3 regions of the Comamonas sp. E6 genome follow, and region 2 is predicted to be linked to each of the others. Evidence: riboswitches for the same ligand, from Rfam matches in the RefSeq annotation. Region 2 holds a riboswitch; each other region holds the start of a gene.
The links. A riboswitch is a leader RNA that binds a small molecule or an ion and turns the genes downstream of it on or off. The one in region 2 is predicted to bind glycine.
Positions count from the first base shown of each region.

Region 1: another riboswitch for glycine. It lies ahead of CSE6_RS03535 (D-amino acid dehydrogenase); the one in region 2 lies ahead of CSE6_RS00995 (trimeric intracellular cation channel family protein).
Region 3: another riboswitch for glycine. It lies ahead of gcvT (glycine cleavage system aminomethyltransferase GcvT); the one in region 2 lies ahead of CSE6_RS00995 (trimeric intracellular cation channel family protein).

Region 1 covers NZ_BBXH01000006.1:55,138-59,067, reverse strand. The annotation lists gene CSE6_RS03540 (amino acid permease) at 1-754, opposite strand, end outside; glycine riboswitch at 1,298-1,397, shown strand; gene CSE6_RS03535 (D-amino acid dehydrogenase) at 1,569-2,837, shown strand; partial or broken gene CSE6_RS03530 (amino acid permease) at 2,938-3,930, shown strand, end outside.
Region 2 covers NZ_BBXH01000004.1:12,868-16,797, reverse strand. The annotation lists gene CSE6_RS01010 (MFS transporter) at 1-475, opposite strand, end outside; partial or broken gene CSE6_RS01005 (transposase) at 781-954, shown strand; partial or broken gene CSE6_RS01000 (IS5 family transposase) at 966-1,822, shown strand; glycine riboswitch at 2,050-2,142, shown strand; glycine riboswitch at 2,156-2,274, shown strand; gene CSE6_RS00995 (trimeric intracellular cation channel family protein) at 2,327-2,992, shown strand; gene mnmC (FAD-dependent 5-carboxymethylaminomethyl-2-thiouridine(34) oxidoreductase MnmC) at 3,134-3,930, shown strand, end outside.
Region 3 covers NZ_BBXH01000008.1:163,576-167,505, reverse strand. The annotation lists gene CSE6_RS07455 (MFS transporter) at 1-77, opposite strand, end outside; gene CSE6_RS07450 (2,4'-dihydroxyacetophenone dioxygenase family protein) at 167-700, opposite strand; gene CSE6_RS07445 (energy transducer TonB) at 893-1,426, shown strand; glycine riboswitch at 1,515-1,624, shown strand; glycine riboswitch at 1,644-1,769, shown strand; gene gcvT (glycine cleavage system aminomethyltransferase GcvT) at 1,834-2,970, shown strand; gene gcvH (glycine cleavage system protein GcvH) at 3,093-3,467, shown strand; gene CSE6_RS07430 (MolR family transcriptional regulator) at 3,515-3,930, shown strand, end outside.

The sequences.
Region 1 (3,930 bases), on a different contig from region 2:
TCGCACGCGGTACGTTCTCGCGCGGATTCTCGGATTCGCCTGCCGCAACGCCCACCAGCTCCGTGCCCTGGAAGGAATAGGCCACGATCATGGCCACGCCCACAAAGGTCGCGAAATTACCGACGAATGGCGCATCGCCCGTGGTCCAGTTCTCGAAGCCGGGTACATGGCCGTTGCTGATGATGCCGAACAGAATCAGCACGCCGGTGATCAGAAAGGCCACCACGGCCAGCACCTTGATCAGCGCGAACCAGTACTCGGCCTCGGCAAAGCCGCGCGCGGAAAACGCGTTCAGCCCCACCATCAGCAGCAGGAACAGGCCGCTCCAGACGATGCCGGGCACATCGGGAAACCAGTAGGCCATGACCAGTTGCGAGGCCACCAGGTCCACCGCCACCACCACAGCCCAGCTGAACCAGAAGTTCCAGCCCAGCGCAAAGCCGAAGCCTCGATCCACATAGCGCGAGGCATAGGTAGAGAAAGAGCCGGCCACAGGCATGAAGGCGGCCAGCTCGCCCAGGCTGGTCATGATGTAGTACACCATGATGCCTATGAGCAGATAGGTGAGCACGGCACCACCAGGGCCGATCTGGGCGATGGCCGAGCCTGAGGCCACGAACAGGCCCGTTCCGATGGCGCCGCCAATGGCAATCATGCTCAGGTGGCGCTGCTTGAGCACCCGGTGCAAGCGGGGCTGGTTATCGTCACCATCACCAGTCGGCGCGAGCTGCTGGCTTGAGTTGGGTTGGGACATAAATGTCTTGTTGTAATGGTTTGCGCCCATCCGGACAAAACACCCAACCATCCCGCAGGCGCTGCGGCAGGCAACGCAAAAAGGCGACCATGACGATCGCGGGCAACAAGGACAAAGGAACGAAGCCATGACAGCAGAACGCCATGGCGGATAGGCCAGTTGCATCCTGAATCGGCAGCCACCCCAGTCGGGCGCTTCAATGGCAAAGCGGTGATATCGCCGGGCCAATTGACAGGCAAAGACGATATTTTGCCCAAATCCACCGCCGACCATGCCCCGCCATGCCAATGCAGGGGCTGACTCTGGGGCTGCTCGGTGGCACTTGACAGCGTCTATCGCTATGAATTTAGAAGCACACTGCGCTTTAATAAATTCATTTTCATAGACAAACAATCAATATTTCATTGAAGGATAAGCGACAAGCGCTATCAAATAGCGTGAACCCGACATGAGTAGCCATGGCTGGGCCCTGGCGCAGAAGTCTAGAAAACCCGTATATCCAGGCACCGCCGTTCTTCCTACATTTGCCCACAGGCTCTCAGCCCGGTGATGCCGAGAGAGACTGCAGCGCAAACTTGGCGCATGCAGCGCCGAAGGAGCAACCGCCCCGGAAACTCTCAGGCCAAAGGATCGGCATCGCTTTCACACACTCTGAAGAATGTCCGGACGTCATCGTCCGCCGGGCATACCGAAGGAGCAAGCGAGCAGCGCCGCAAGGCCCTGCCTCGTGAATCTCTCAGGTCCAGAACAGAGGGGGCGTCCGCTGCGCATGTTGCGCACGGGCTCCACCCTTGACGTGTCTGGAATCTGAATCATGAAGACAATCGCCGTCATCGGCGGTGGCATCACGGGCGTGACCACCGCCTACGCCCTCGCACGCCGCGGATTTGCCGTCACCCTGTTCGAGAAGCAGCGCTATGCCGCCATGGAAACCTCGTTCGCCAATGGCGGCCAGCTCTCGGCCTCGAACGCCGAGGTCTGGACCCATTGGTCCACCATCGTCAAGGGCCTCAAGTGGATGCTCAAGAGCGATGCTCCGCTGCTGCTCAATCCCAGGCCCAGCTGGCACAAGATTTCCTGGTTCTGCCAGTTTCTCGCTGCCATCCCCCATTACGAGAAAAACACCGTGGAAACCGCCAGGCTGGCGATTGCGGCACGCGAGCACCTGTTTGACTGGGCGTCCAGCGAAGGCATTGACTTCGATCTGAAGCGAAAAGGCATCTTGCATATCTACCGCGACCGAGCAGGCTTTGAACATGCGGGCAAGGTTTCCCGGTTGCTGGCCAAAGGCGGTCTGGAGCGCCGCGCCGTGACACCGCAGGAGATGCGCGCCATAGAGCCGACCCTGTCCGGAACCTTCTATGGCGGCTACTTCACCGAGAGCGACTCCACGGGCGACATCCACAAGTTCACCAGCGGCCTGGCTGCCGCCTGCGAACGACTGGGCGTGCAATGCCGCTACGGCCAGGAAATCATGTCGGTGAACAGCAACGGCAAGCAGGCCAGCGTGACCGTGCGCCAGGGCCTGGAAACCGAGACCTCGACTTTCGACGCCATGGTGGTCTGCGCAGGCACGGCAAGCCGCGCCCTGGCTGCCCAGCTCGGCGACAGCGTCAACATCTATCCGGTCAAGGGCTATTCCATCACGGTCAATCTGCCGGACGAAGCCAGCCGCGCCGCAGCCCCCGTGGTGAGTCTGCTGGACGACGAGACCAAGCTGGTCACCAGCCGCCTCGGCAACGATCGCTTCCGCGTTGCCGGTACGGCCGAATTCAACGGCTACAACAAGGACATCCGAGCCGACCGCATCCGTCCACTCATCGAATGGGTTCAGCAGTGCTTCCCGGGCGTCAGCACGCGCAGCGTCGTGCCCTGGGCGGGCCTGCGCCCCATGATGCCGGACATGCTGCCGCGCGTGGGCCCTGGCAACAAGCCCTGCGTGTTCTACAACACCGGCCACGGCCATCTGGGCTGGACCTTGTCGGCCGTCACCGCCGACATGGTCGGCGACCTCGTGCTGCAGTCCATGGGCAGCGCCAGCAGACAGCCCCGACCGGCCACGCTGAGCACCGCCAGCGCCTGACCACGACCTGAAAACCTCATCAACAAGCCAGACACGGCAGCCGCAGCGCCCCGTGAGGGGCAGCTGTTGCCGTGTGAATGGCAAAACGGAGACATACAACATGAGTCGAAATCATCCAAGCGCAGCCGGGGAGTCGCTGCAGCAGACAGGGGAGCTGGAGCGCGGCCTCAAGGACCGGCACATCCAGCTGATCGCCCTGGGCGGCGCCATTGGCGTGGGCCTGTTCCTGGGCTCGGCCAAGGCAATCCACAAGGCTGGTCCGCTGCTGCTGGTCAGCTACGCCATCGCGGGGCTGGCCATCTTCTTCATCATGCGGGCACTGGGCGAGTTGCTGGTGCACCGCCCGGTGGCCGGCTCTTTTGCCACCTATGCCGAAACCTATGTCAGCCCCTGGGCCGGATTCGTCACCGGCTGGACCTACTGGTTCACCTGGGTGGTGACGGGCATGGCGGAGCTCACTGCCATAGGCATCTACACCCATTACTGGTTTCCCGCCATTCCCGGCGCTCGCCACCCTGGCCGTGCTGCTGGGCGTGAATCTGATCGCGGTCAAGGTCTTCGGCGAGCTGGAATTCTGGTTCGCGCTGATCAAGGTCGTGACCATTGTTGCCACGCTGGTGCTGGGTGTGGCCATCATCACCACGGGCTGGGGACCGCTGGGCCAGACGGCAAGCTTCACCAACCTATGGTCGCATGGAGGCTTTGCACCCGTGGGCATGGTGGGCGTGGTCTTCACCTTGCAGATAGCCTGCTTTGCCTATACCGGCGTGGAATTGATAGGCGTGACAGCCGGTGAAGCCGAGTCGCCCGAGAAAGTGCTGCCCCGTGCCACCAACAGCATCGTCTACCGCATTCTGATCTTCTATATCGGCGCCCTGATCGTCATCATGTCGCTGGTGCCCTGGAACGAACTCAGCCCCGACATGAGCCCCTTCGTCCATGTCTTCGACAAGCTGGGCATTCCCGCCGCTGCCGGCATCATCAACTTCGTGGTCATCACCGCCGCAGCCTCTTCGTGCAACAGCGGCATCTTCAGCACGGGCCGCATGCTCTATACGCTGGCGCAATTCAAACAGGCGCCCGCCCGCCTGGG
Region 2 (3,930 bases):
CCAGAGTGGCACCGATCGGATAGCCGGTGGCTTGCAACGCGATCGCAGTGCTGCGCCACTTTTGGGACGAGAACTCGGAAGTGATGACCCCCACGCTTGCCAGCATGCCGCCGATGCCGACGCCGGTGATGGCCCGCAGGGCAGCCAGCTCGATATAGCTTCGGGCCATGGCTGACATCAGCATTCCAGCCGAAACCACGACGAGGCACAGCACAATGACAGGCTGCCGACCGCGTCTATCGGCCACGGGGGCGACAAACAGCGAGCCAATGGCCATACCAATCAGCCCGGCACTGAACAACACGCCCAGCTGAGCGCCATTGAGCTTCCATTCAGCCGCAACTGATGATGCAGTAAAAGCCATCACGAGCACATCGAAGCCATCAAGCATGATGAGCAAAATGCAGATGCTTACGGCCAGCCATTGAAACGAGGTCATGGCACCTTCGTCCATGGTCTTGCGAATGTCTTTCATACAGGTCCTTATCAGGAACAGGTTGTCTCCGGAGCTTCGTTATGTCTGCAGCCGTCACGCCGCAGTAACCAGCTTTCTAGTTAGAGCGCCACTGTCTAACTTGCTAAAACAGCGTGGTGAGGCTCGACTGAAAAGTATCTCTATCAGAGTCTGTCAACGCCAATGCACACATTGCGGCAAGCTATGCGTTTTAATGATGACTTTTCTCGCCAACGCAGAAGATCTGACGAGAGATAGTGGGACAGCCTAATGAATCCCCGGGCATGGTCCATTGCTTGTCTTTCACATAAACATGGGGCGTAGGCATACCAAGACCCTGGGAACAGCGCCGCAGGCGTAGGTCTGCCACCGAGAAAGCGGACCTGGTTCGTCAAACCTATGAGCCTGGGATGAGCGTGTCACTCGTGGCTCACCAAGAAGGTGTATCGGCAAGCTTGCTCTTTACCTCGCGAAAGCTTGAGCATGAAGGGCCTCCGACACCAACGCCCTAATGAGTGCTGCCGCTCACACCACCAACTGGAAGCAGTACAACGCAGCACTCAAGGCTCGCGGCTCCTTGACCATCTGGCTGGACAAGACCATGTCTTGGCTTGCCGCTGACAGCGGCAAACGCGGGCACAGCCCGCAGTTCTCGGATGCAGCGATTCAGTTCTGCCTGACCATCAAGAACCTCTTTGGATTAGTCTTGCGGCAGACCACAGGCTTTGTTCAGTCACTACTGGCGCTGTCTGGATTGCTGTGGCCAATTCCCGACTTCAGTACATTGTGTCGCCGCCAACGCCGTCTGGATGTGCAAGTGGCATACCGCTCTAGCGCAGCCGGCCTGCACCGACTGGTTGACTCCACAGGCATCAAGTTCCTTGGCGAAGGCGAGTGGAAGTGCAAAAAGCATCGCCGCCAATGGCGCAAGCTGCACATCGGTATTGATGCGCAAACGCTGCAGTGTTGCCGCAGTTGCGGAGCAAGTTCCTGCCGAGGAGCCGCTGCTGACAGTGACAGGCGATGGGGCTTATGACACGCAGTCCGTGCATGCGGCGGTCATTCAGCGCAATGCCACGCCCATCATTCCCCCCAAGAAAGAATGCCAAGGTGCGCAAAGGCGATGGCTTTGCGCACCGCAACGCAGCTATCGCCGCATGCAGACGATTGGGGTGAAGTATCTGGAAACGCTGGAGCGGTTACCACCGGCGCAGCCCGGTAAAGACCAAGATGAACTGCATCAAACGCCTGGTTGAACGAGCAATGTCACGCACGTTCGAGCGCCAAGTTAACGAACTGCACATTCGAGCCTCCATCCTCAATCGGTTTACTGAACCGGTCTGCCCGCAGACGGTGGCTGTGGCCTAGCCACACCTGGGGTTGGGAAATCTGGCCTGGGGGTGATATATGCAACAACGCCCTTTCGATATCGCGCATATGAGTTTTTATGGCGGGCGGCTTCACGGACGAAAACGCGGGCTTGCGCGAGCCATGGCGGATTCAGACCGCCCTTCCGCACCCCGAGCTGGCAGCCGCAGAAACACACCAATACAGGTATTAACCCGAATAAAGTCGCTGAAACTAGCTAGAATCGCGCCCATCCTGCGGGAGAGCGGAGCCTTTCGAGGGTTCCCGCCGAAGGCGCAAACTCCCATAATCGCTCAGGCAATAAGTACCGCAGGTGGGTCTGACAGGACCCGGATATCGCCAACTGGAGAGCAGCCCGCAACCACAAGCTGCAGGGCTCACCGAAGGGGCAAGCATGTCCACCGCGAAGGTGCTCATGCGCAACTCTCAGGTAAAAGGACAGCGGGAGAGGCAAGCCGGACATTCCCGCCGATGTGAGTGGCTGGTCTATTTTCAAGTGCCTTCATGCTTCCTTCCGTCTCTTTGCTGGACTCGTTCCAGGCCTCCAACTTCACCGTCATGCTGGTCATCTATCTGGTGGCCATTACCGCCGAAGCCATGTCCGGCGCACTCGCCGCAGGCCGGCGCAATATGGATATCTTCGGCGTCGTCGTCATCGCCTTTGTCACTGCCCTGGGAGGCGGCACCATCCGCGACATGGTACTGGGCCACTACCCCATCGGCTGGACCCAGCACCCTGAATATGTGTATCTGGTCATCAGCTTCGGTCTGCTGACCACCGTGATTGCACGCCATATGCACAGGCTCAAGCAGGTGTTTTTGCTGCTGGACGCCATGGGACTGATCGCCTTTTCGCTGATCGGCTGCAATACCGCGCTGGAGCTGGGCTACCCAACCATCGTCATCATCATGGCCGGCATGATTACCGGCATCAGCGGCGGCATCTTGCGCGATGTGCTCTGCAACCAGGTCCCCGTGGTGTTCCGCCGCGAGCTGTATGCCAGCGTGTCGCTGTCCGTATGCCTGATGTTCCTGGGCCTGCGCTATCTGGATGTCAGCCCCAATATCAGCACCATCGTGTGTTTTGCCGGCGGTCTGGCCTTCCGTCTGGCCGCCATTCGTTTCAAATGGCGCCTGCCGGTTTTTTCGTACCAGCAGCGCTGGGAGTGATAGAGACTCCCCCCTCTCTTGCTACGCAGGAGGGGGACGCAGCCATCGCTGCGGGGCGGCCCTTGCTTGGCTGCTCTGACCTAGACTGCGCCATGCATTACCCATGTAGTTTCACTTTCCATGTCTGAACCGATCACATGGATGCCGGATGGCACCCCCTACAACACCCGATTTGGTGATCGCTATCACAGCGAGCTGGGCGGCCTTGACCAGGCCCGCCAGGTTTTTCTCGGTGGCTGCGATCTTCCAGCTGCCTGGGCCGATGCAGCGCAGTGGCGCATTCTGGAAACCGGCTTTGGCTTCGGTCTGAATTTCCTGGTCACCTGGGCGGCATGGAAAGCCGACCCCAGACGCCCGCGCATTCTGCATTTTGTCTCGGTGGAGGCCTACCCTGTCTCGCGCGAGGATCTGCTCGCGTTTTTACCGGCCGATGGGGAACTGCGCCCGCTTGGCGAACAACTGGCCGAGCAATGGTGGGGACTGCTGCCCGGCGTGCATCGCCTTTCCTTTGATGACGGCCAGGTGCTGCTGACGCTCCATATAGGCGATGCCAGGACCATGCTGCGCAAGCAGCAGATGACGGCTGACAGCGTATATCTGGATGGCTTCTCTCCTCAACTCAACCCCGAGATGTGGGATGAAGATGCCATGAAGAACATCGCCCGCCATTGCCGCCGTGGCACGCAGCTTGCCACTTGGTGCGTGGCCGGCCATGTGCGCCAAGCGCTCAAGGCTCAGGGTTTTGACGTCAAGAAGCGCGTTGGCGTGCCGCCCAAGCGCCATAACCTGCATGCAGCCTACAACCCGGCCTGGGAGCCGCGCCATCGCCCTGACGGCCTGCCTGCGCCCGTGGGCCAGGCCGGCCGCTGCCTGGTGCTGGGTGCTGGCCTGGCTGGTGCCGCCGCTGCCGCCAGCCTGGCAAGACGCGGCTGGGAAGT
Region 3 (3,930 bases), on a different contig from region 2:
GTAAAAAACAGAATGATCAGCAGCTTGTTTTCATAGCTCACCCACCCGCTTTTTAGATTTTCATCTTGATTTTTCATGTCTCTCTCCATTCCGTATTTGGCGGGCTATTTCATTCTTCAGGAAATACCGCCTTTCATTGATGGATTTTCAATCCAGCTTCGGATAACTACCGAAACAGCGTGTCCACATAATCTGCACCTATGCCGATTTTTTCATAATGCTTTCGGCATAGTTCTATGTAACTGTGAACATCGAAATATCCGTCAGGCTTTCCGTCATCATCGAGCCAGATCAGCGGTCCCTTGACGATAAAGAACGCACGCATGGGCTGCTCATGTTCATAGGCCACCAGGGTATGGCCTTCTCCGGGGGTCTCGTAGACGAAATCACCGGCGCGGGCTGTCCAGTCATGTTCCAGATAGCCCCACTTCCCCGAAATCGTGTAGGCAAACACTTCGTGCGGATGGTAATGGCGGTTCACCAGACCGGCCTCCTTCGCCATCAGAATATCGCACCATTTGTTTTGTGATGGAGAAATCCAGAGGGGACGGGAGGAAACGGTTTCAGAGAATGGAACATAATAACGCTCATCCTCCGTTGGAGCGTTCTTAATATAAACCTCTGGCTGCGCATCTGGCTGAAAACATTCAGGAATCGGCTTCAGATATTTCCAGAATTCATTCGTGGCTTTTTCGGGCATTTTCTCTCCTTGAATAAACATTTTTTGACGAACGTCATAATCCTATCCATGGGGAAAATTCTGTTTAGTCCCTGCCGGACATGATGTTTGCCCCTGCAGGACAAGCTCTGGAGCAAGGCAGCCCGGCCCTGGCTGAACGACCGACTCCACCAGGTCTGCCGAAATCGACTGGGGATGACCGAGAATGCCGCCATGGATACTTCACGCCACTCACGCTGTCTTGCTGCATACGCGGCCGTCTTGGGAGCTCTGCTGCTCAGTGCCTGCGCCGGCAACCCAGCCATGGCGCCTAAGGTGGCCGACATCACTCCCCAGCCCCAGGCTGACTCCGCCTCGGCTTCCGGAGGCCAAACCGTAAATTGGCCTGCCTGGATCAATGCTGACTGCACACCCCCCGCCCAGCTCGATCGGCAACCGCAGCCACGCCGCCACACCACGCCTTTCATCAGCGCCCACTGGTTTCCGAACGGGCTGGAGACCACGGTGGTCTTCCGCCTGGAAGTCACGGCTCAGGGTCAGCTCGGCCGTGTGGCCTACCAGCCTGCCGATGCCGATCCCCGCATCGTGAAGTCCATACTGCGCTCGCTCGAACGCTGGAAGTTCAAGCCCGGCATGCGCCAGGGCCAGCCCGTGACGTCCTGCTTCGAGCAGCCCTACCAACTGGTGTTTCCGCGCCAGGAGATCGATATTCCTCGAACACCCGCCATGAACACAGAACCGCAGTGAGACCGCAAGCTCAATTCCAGCGATCTGTGCTCGAAAACCCCAGAATCCATCCGATTCGGTGGTGCAAGCCCCTTGCCCACCGCTAGAATCGCCAAGGTCAGGAGAGAGTGCCTGCAGCTTGAAGCTGCCTCGCACCGCCGAAGGCGCAGACCCCAACCCGGTGTCAAAACGCTCAGGCAAAAGGACTGACAAGCGCTGCAAGGTATGCAAACCTGCAGCGTCCCTTGCTGGAGAGAGATGCAGGCCGTCATTTCGTATGTGCGCCGGCATCCACCGAAGGAGCAAACTGCCCGATGCAATGCATGCAGTGAATCTCTCAGGTAAAGCGGACAGCAGGGCAAGCCCGCCACGCATGGCCCCGCCATGCATGGCCACTCATTTTGGTTTGACCACCGGAGCGCTTGCCTGTGACTGCTGCTGACACCTCTTCCGATCTGCGTTCCACACCGCTGTTTGCACTGCACCAGAAACTGGGTGCCCGCATGGTGCCGTTTGCCGGCTACTCAATGCCCGTGCAATACCCTCAAGGCCTGATGGCCGAGCATCTGCACACGCGCAAGGCCGCCGGCCTGTTCGATGTCTCGCACATGGGCCAGTTGCTGTTGCGCGGCCCCGATGCCGCCGCCGCGCTCGAATCGCTGATGCCCGTCGATGTCATGGACCTGGGCCTGCACAAACAGCGTTACGGCCTGCTGCTCGATGAACAAGGCGGAATTCTCGACGACCTGATGTTCGTCAACCGCGGCGATGATCTGTTCCTCATCGTCAACGGTGCCTGCAAAGAGGCCGATATCGCTCATATCCAGAACCGCATCGCCAGCCGCGGCGAGGTCGTCCCACTGCCCGAGCACGCCCTGCTGGCCCTGCAAGGCCCGCAAGCCGTCACTGCCCTCTCGCGTCTGATTCCCGGTGTGACGCAACTGGTCTTCATGACCGGCAATTACTTCGACTGGCAAGGCCATGCGCTCTACATCACGCGCAGCGGCTATACGGGCGAGGACGGCTTTGAAATCTCCCTGCCCGGCGAAGCTGCCGAAGCCTTTGCCGAAGCTCTGCTGGCACAGCCCGAGGTAGCCCCCATCGGTCTGGGCGCGCGCAACTCGCTGCGCCTAGAAGCCGGACTTTGCCTGTACGGCAACGACATAGACACCAGCACCACCCCGGTGGAAGCTGCGCTGAACTGGGCCATGCAGAAAGTACGCCGCACCGGCGGCGAGCGCGAAGGCGGTTTTCCTGGTGCGGCCATCGTGCTGGAGCAATTGCAGAACCCTCAGTCTCTGCGCCGCAAGCGCGTGGGCCTGATTGCGCTGGAACGCATTCCCGTGCGCGAGCCCGCCGTGCTGGAGAACATGGACGGACAGCATATCGGCCACATCACCAGCGGCCTGCTCAGCCCCACGCTCAACCAGCCCGTGGCGCTGGCCTATGTCGAGCCCGACTACGCCGCCATCGATACGGAAATCTTCGCCATGGTGCGCGGCAAGCCCGTGCCCATGAAGGTGGTCGCCACGCCCTTCGTTCCCACCCGCTACTACCGCGGCTAGGTCTGCCGCCGCGCATGAGACGGGCCAGTTTGCCAAACAGCGGCCAGAACACCGCTAAAGTGCGAGCTGGACCTTTCTCAAACAACACCCGATTCCCCTGAATCCCCCATCTGGAGCTTTCCATGAGCATCAAGTATTCCAAAGAACACGAATGGATCAACGCCGCTGACACCAATGCCGCCATCGTCGGCATCACCGTACACGCACAGGATGCGCTGGGCGATGTGGTGTTTGTGGACCTGCCTGCCGTGGGCTCCACCTTCAAGGCCGGCGATGTGGCTGGCGTGGTCGAATCCGTCAAGGCCGCTGCCGATGTCTACATGCCCGTGACCGGCGAGATCGTCGAAGTCAACGAAGCCCTGCGCGATGACCCGTCGCTCGCCAACAGCGACCCACTGGCCGCAGGCTGGTTTTTCAAGGTCAAGATGAGCAATGTGGGCGAGCTCGAAGCTCTGATGGAAGAGACCGCCTACAACGACTTCGCCAAGGACAACTAAGCGTATCAACGGCCCTCGCATTGCGAAGGCCGTTTTTGCATGCAGCCATGAGCACCATTCTGTATTTTGACGATCCGGACGTCGGTCTCGCCCGCGAGACCAGCCACCCGACCTTTGCGCGCATCGCAGCCCAGGACTTCTATTACGACGGCGGTGACGACTTCAGCCCCTTCGGCAGCGATGACGGCAGCGACACACTGGCCGCTCTTCAAGAGTGGTACCAGGAGCAAACAGGCGGCAACGCCAAGGCCCTGCGCTTTCTGCACCAACAACTGAGCGACTGGGATCTGCCCGTGCCCAAGGACATGCTGGCTCATGACGATGCGGCCAAGGCCCGATGGCTGGCCAGCGACGACATGAACCAGAGCTATCTGCGCTCGGTCTGCCGCGCACACGTGGCCACCGCCTTTGGTCAGCTCAAGATCACAGGCAGCATCGATGCCGATCTGCACAAGCAGGCCCT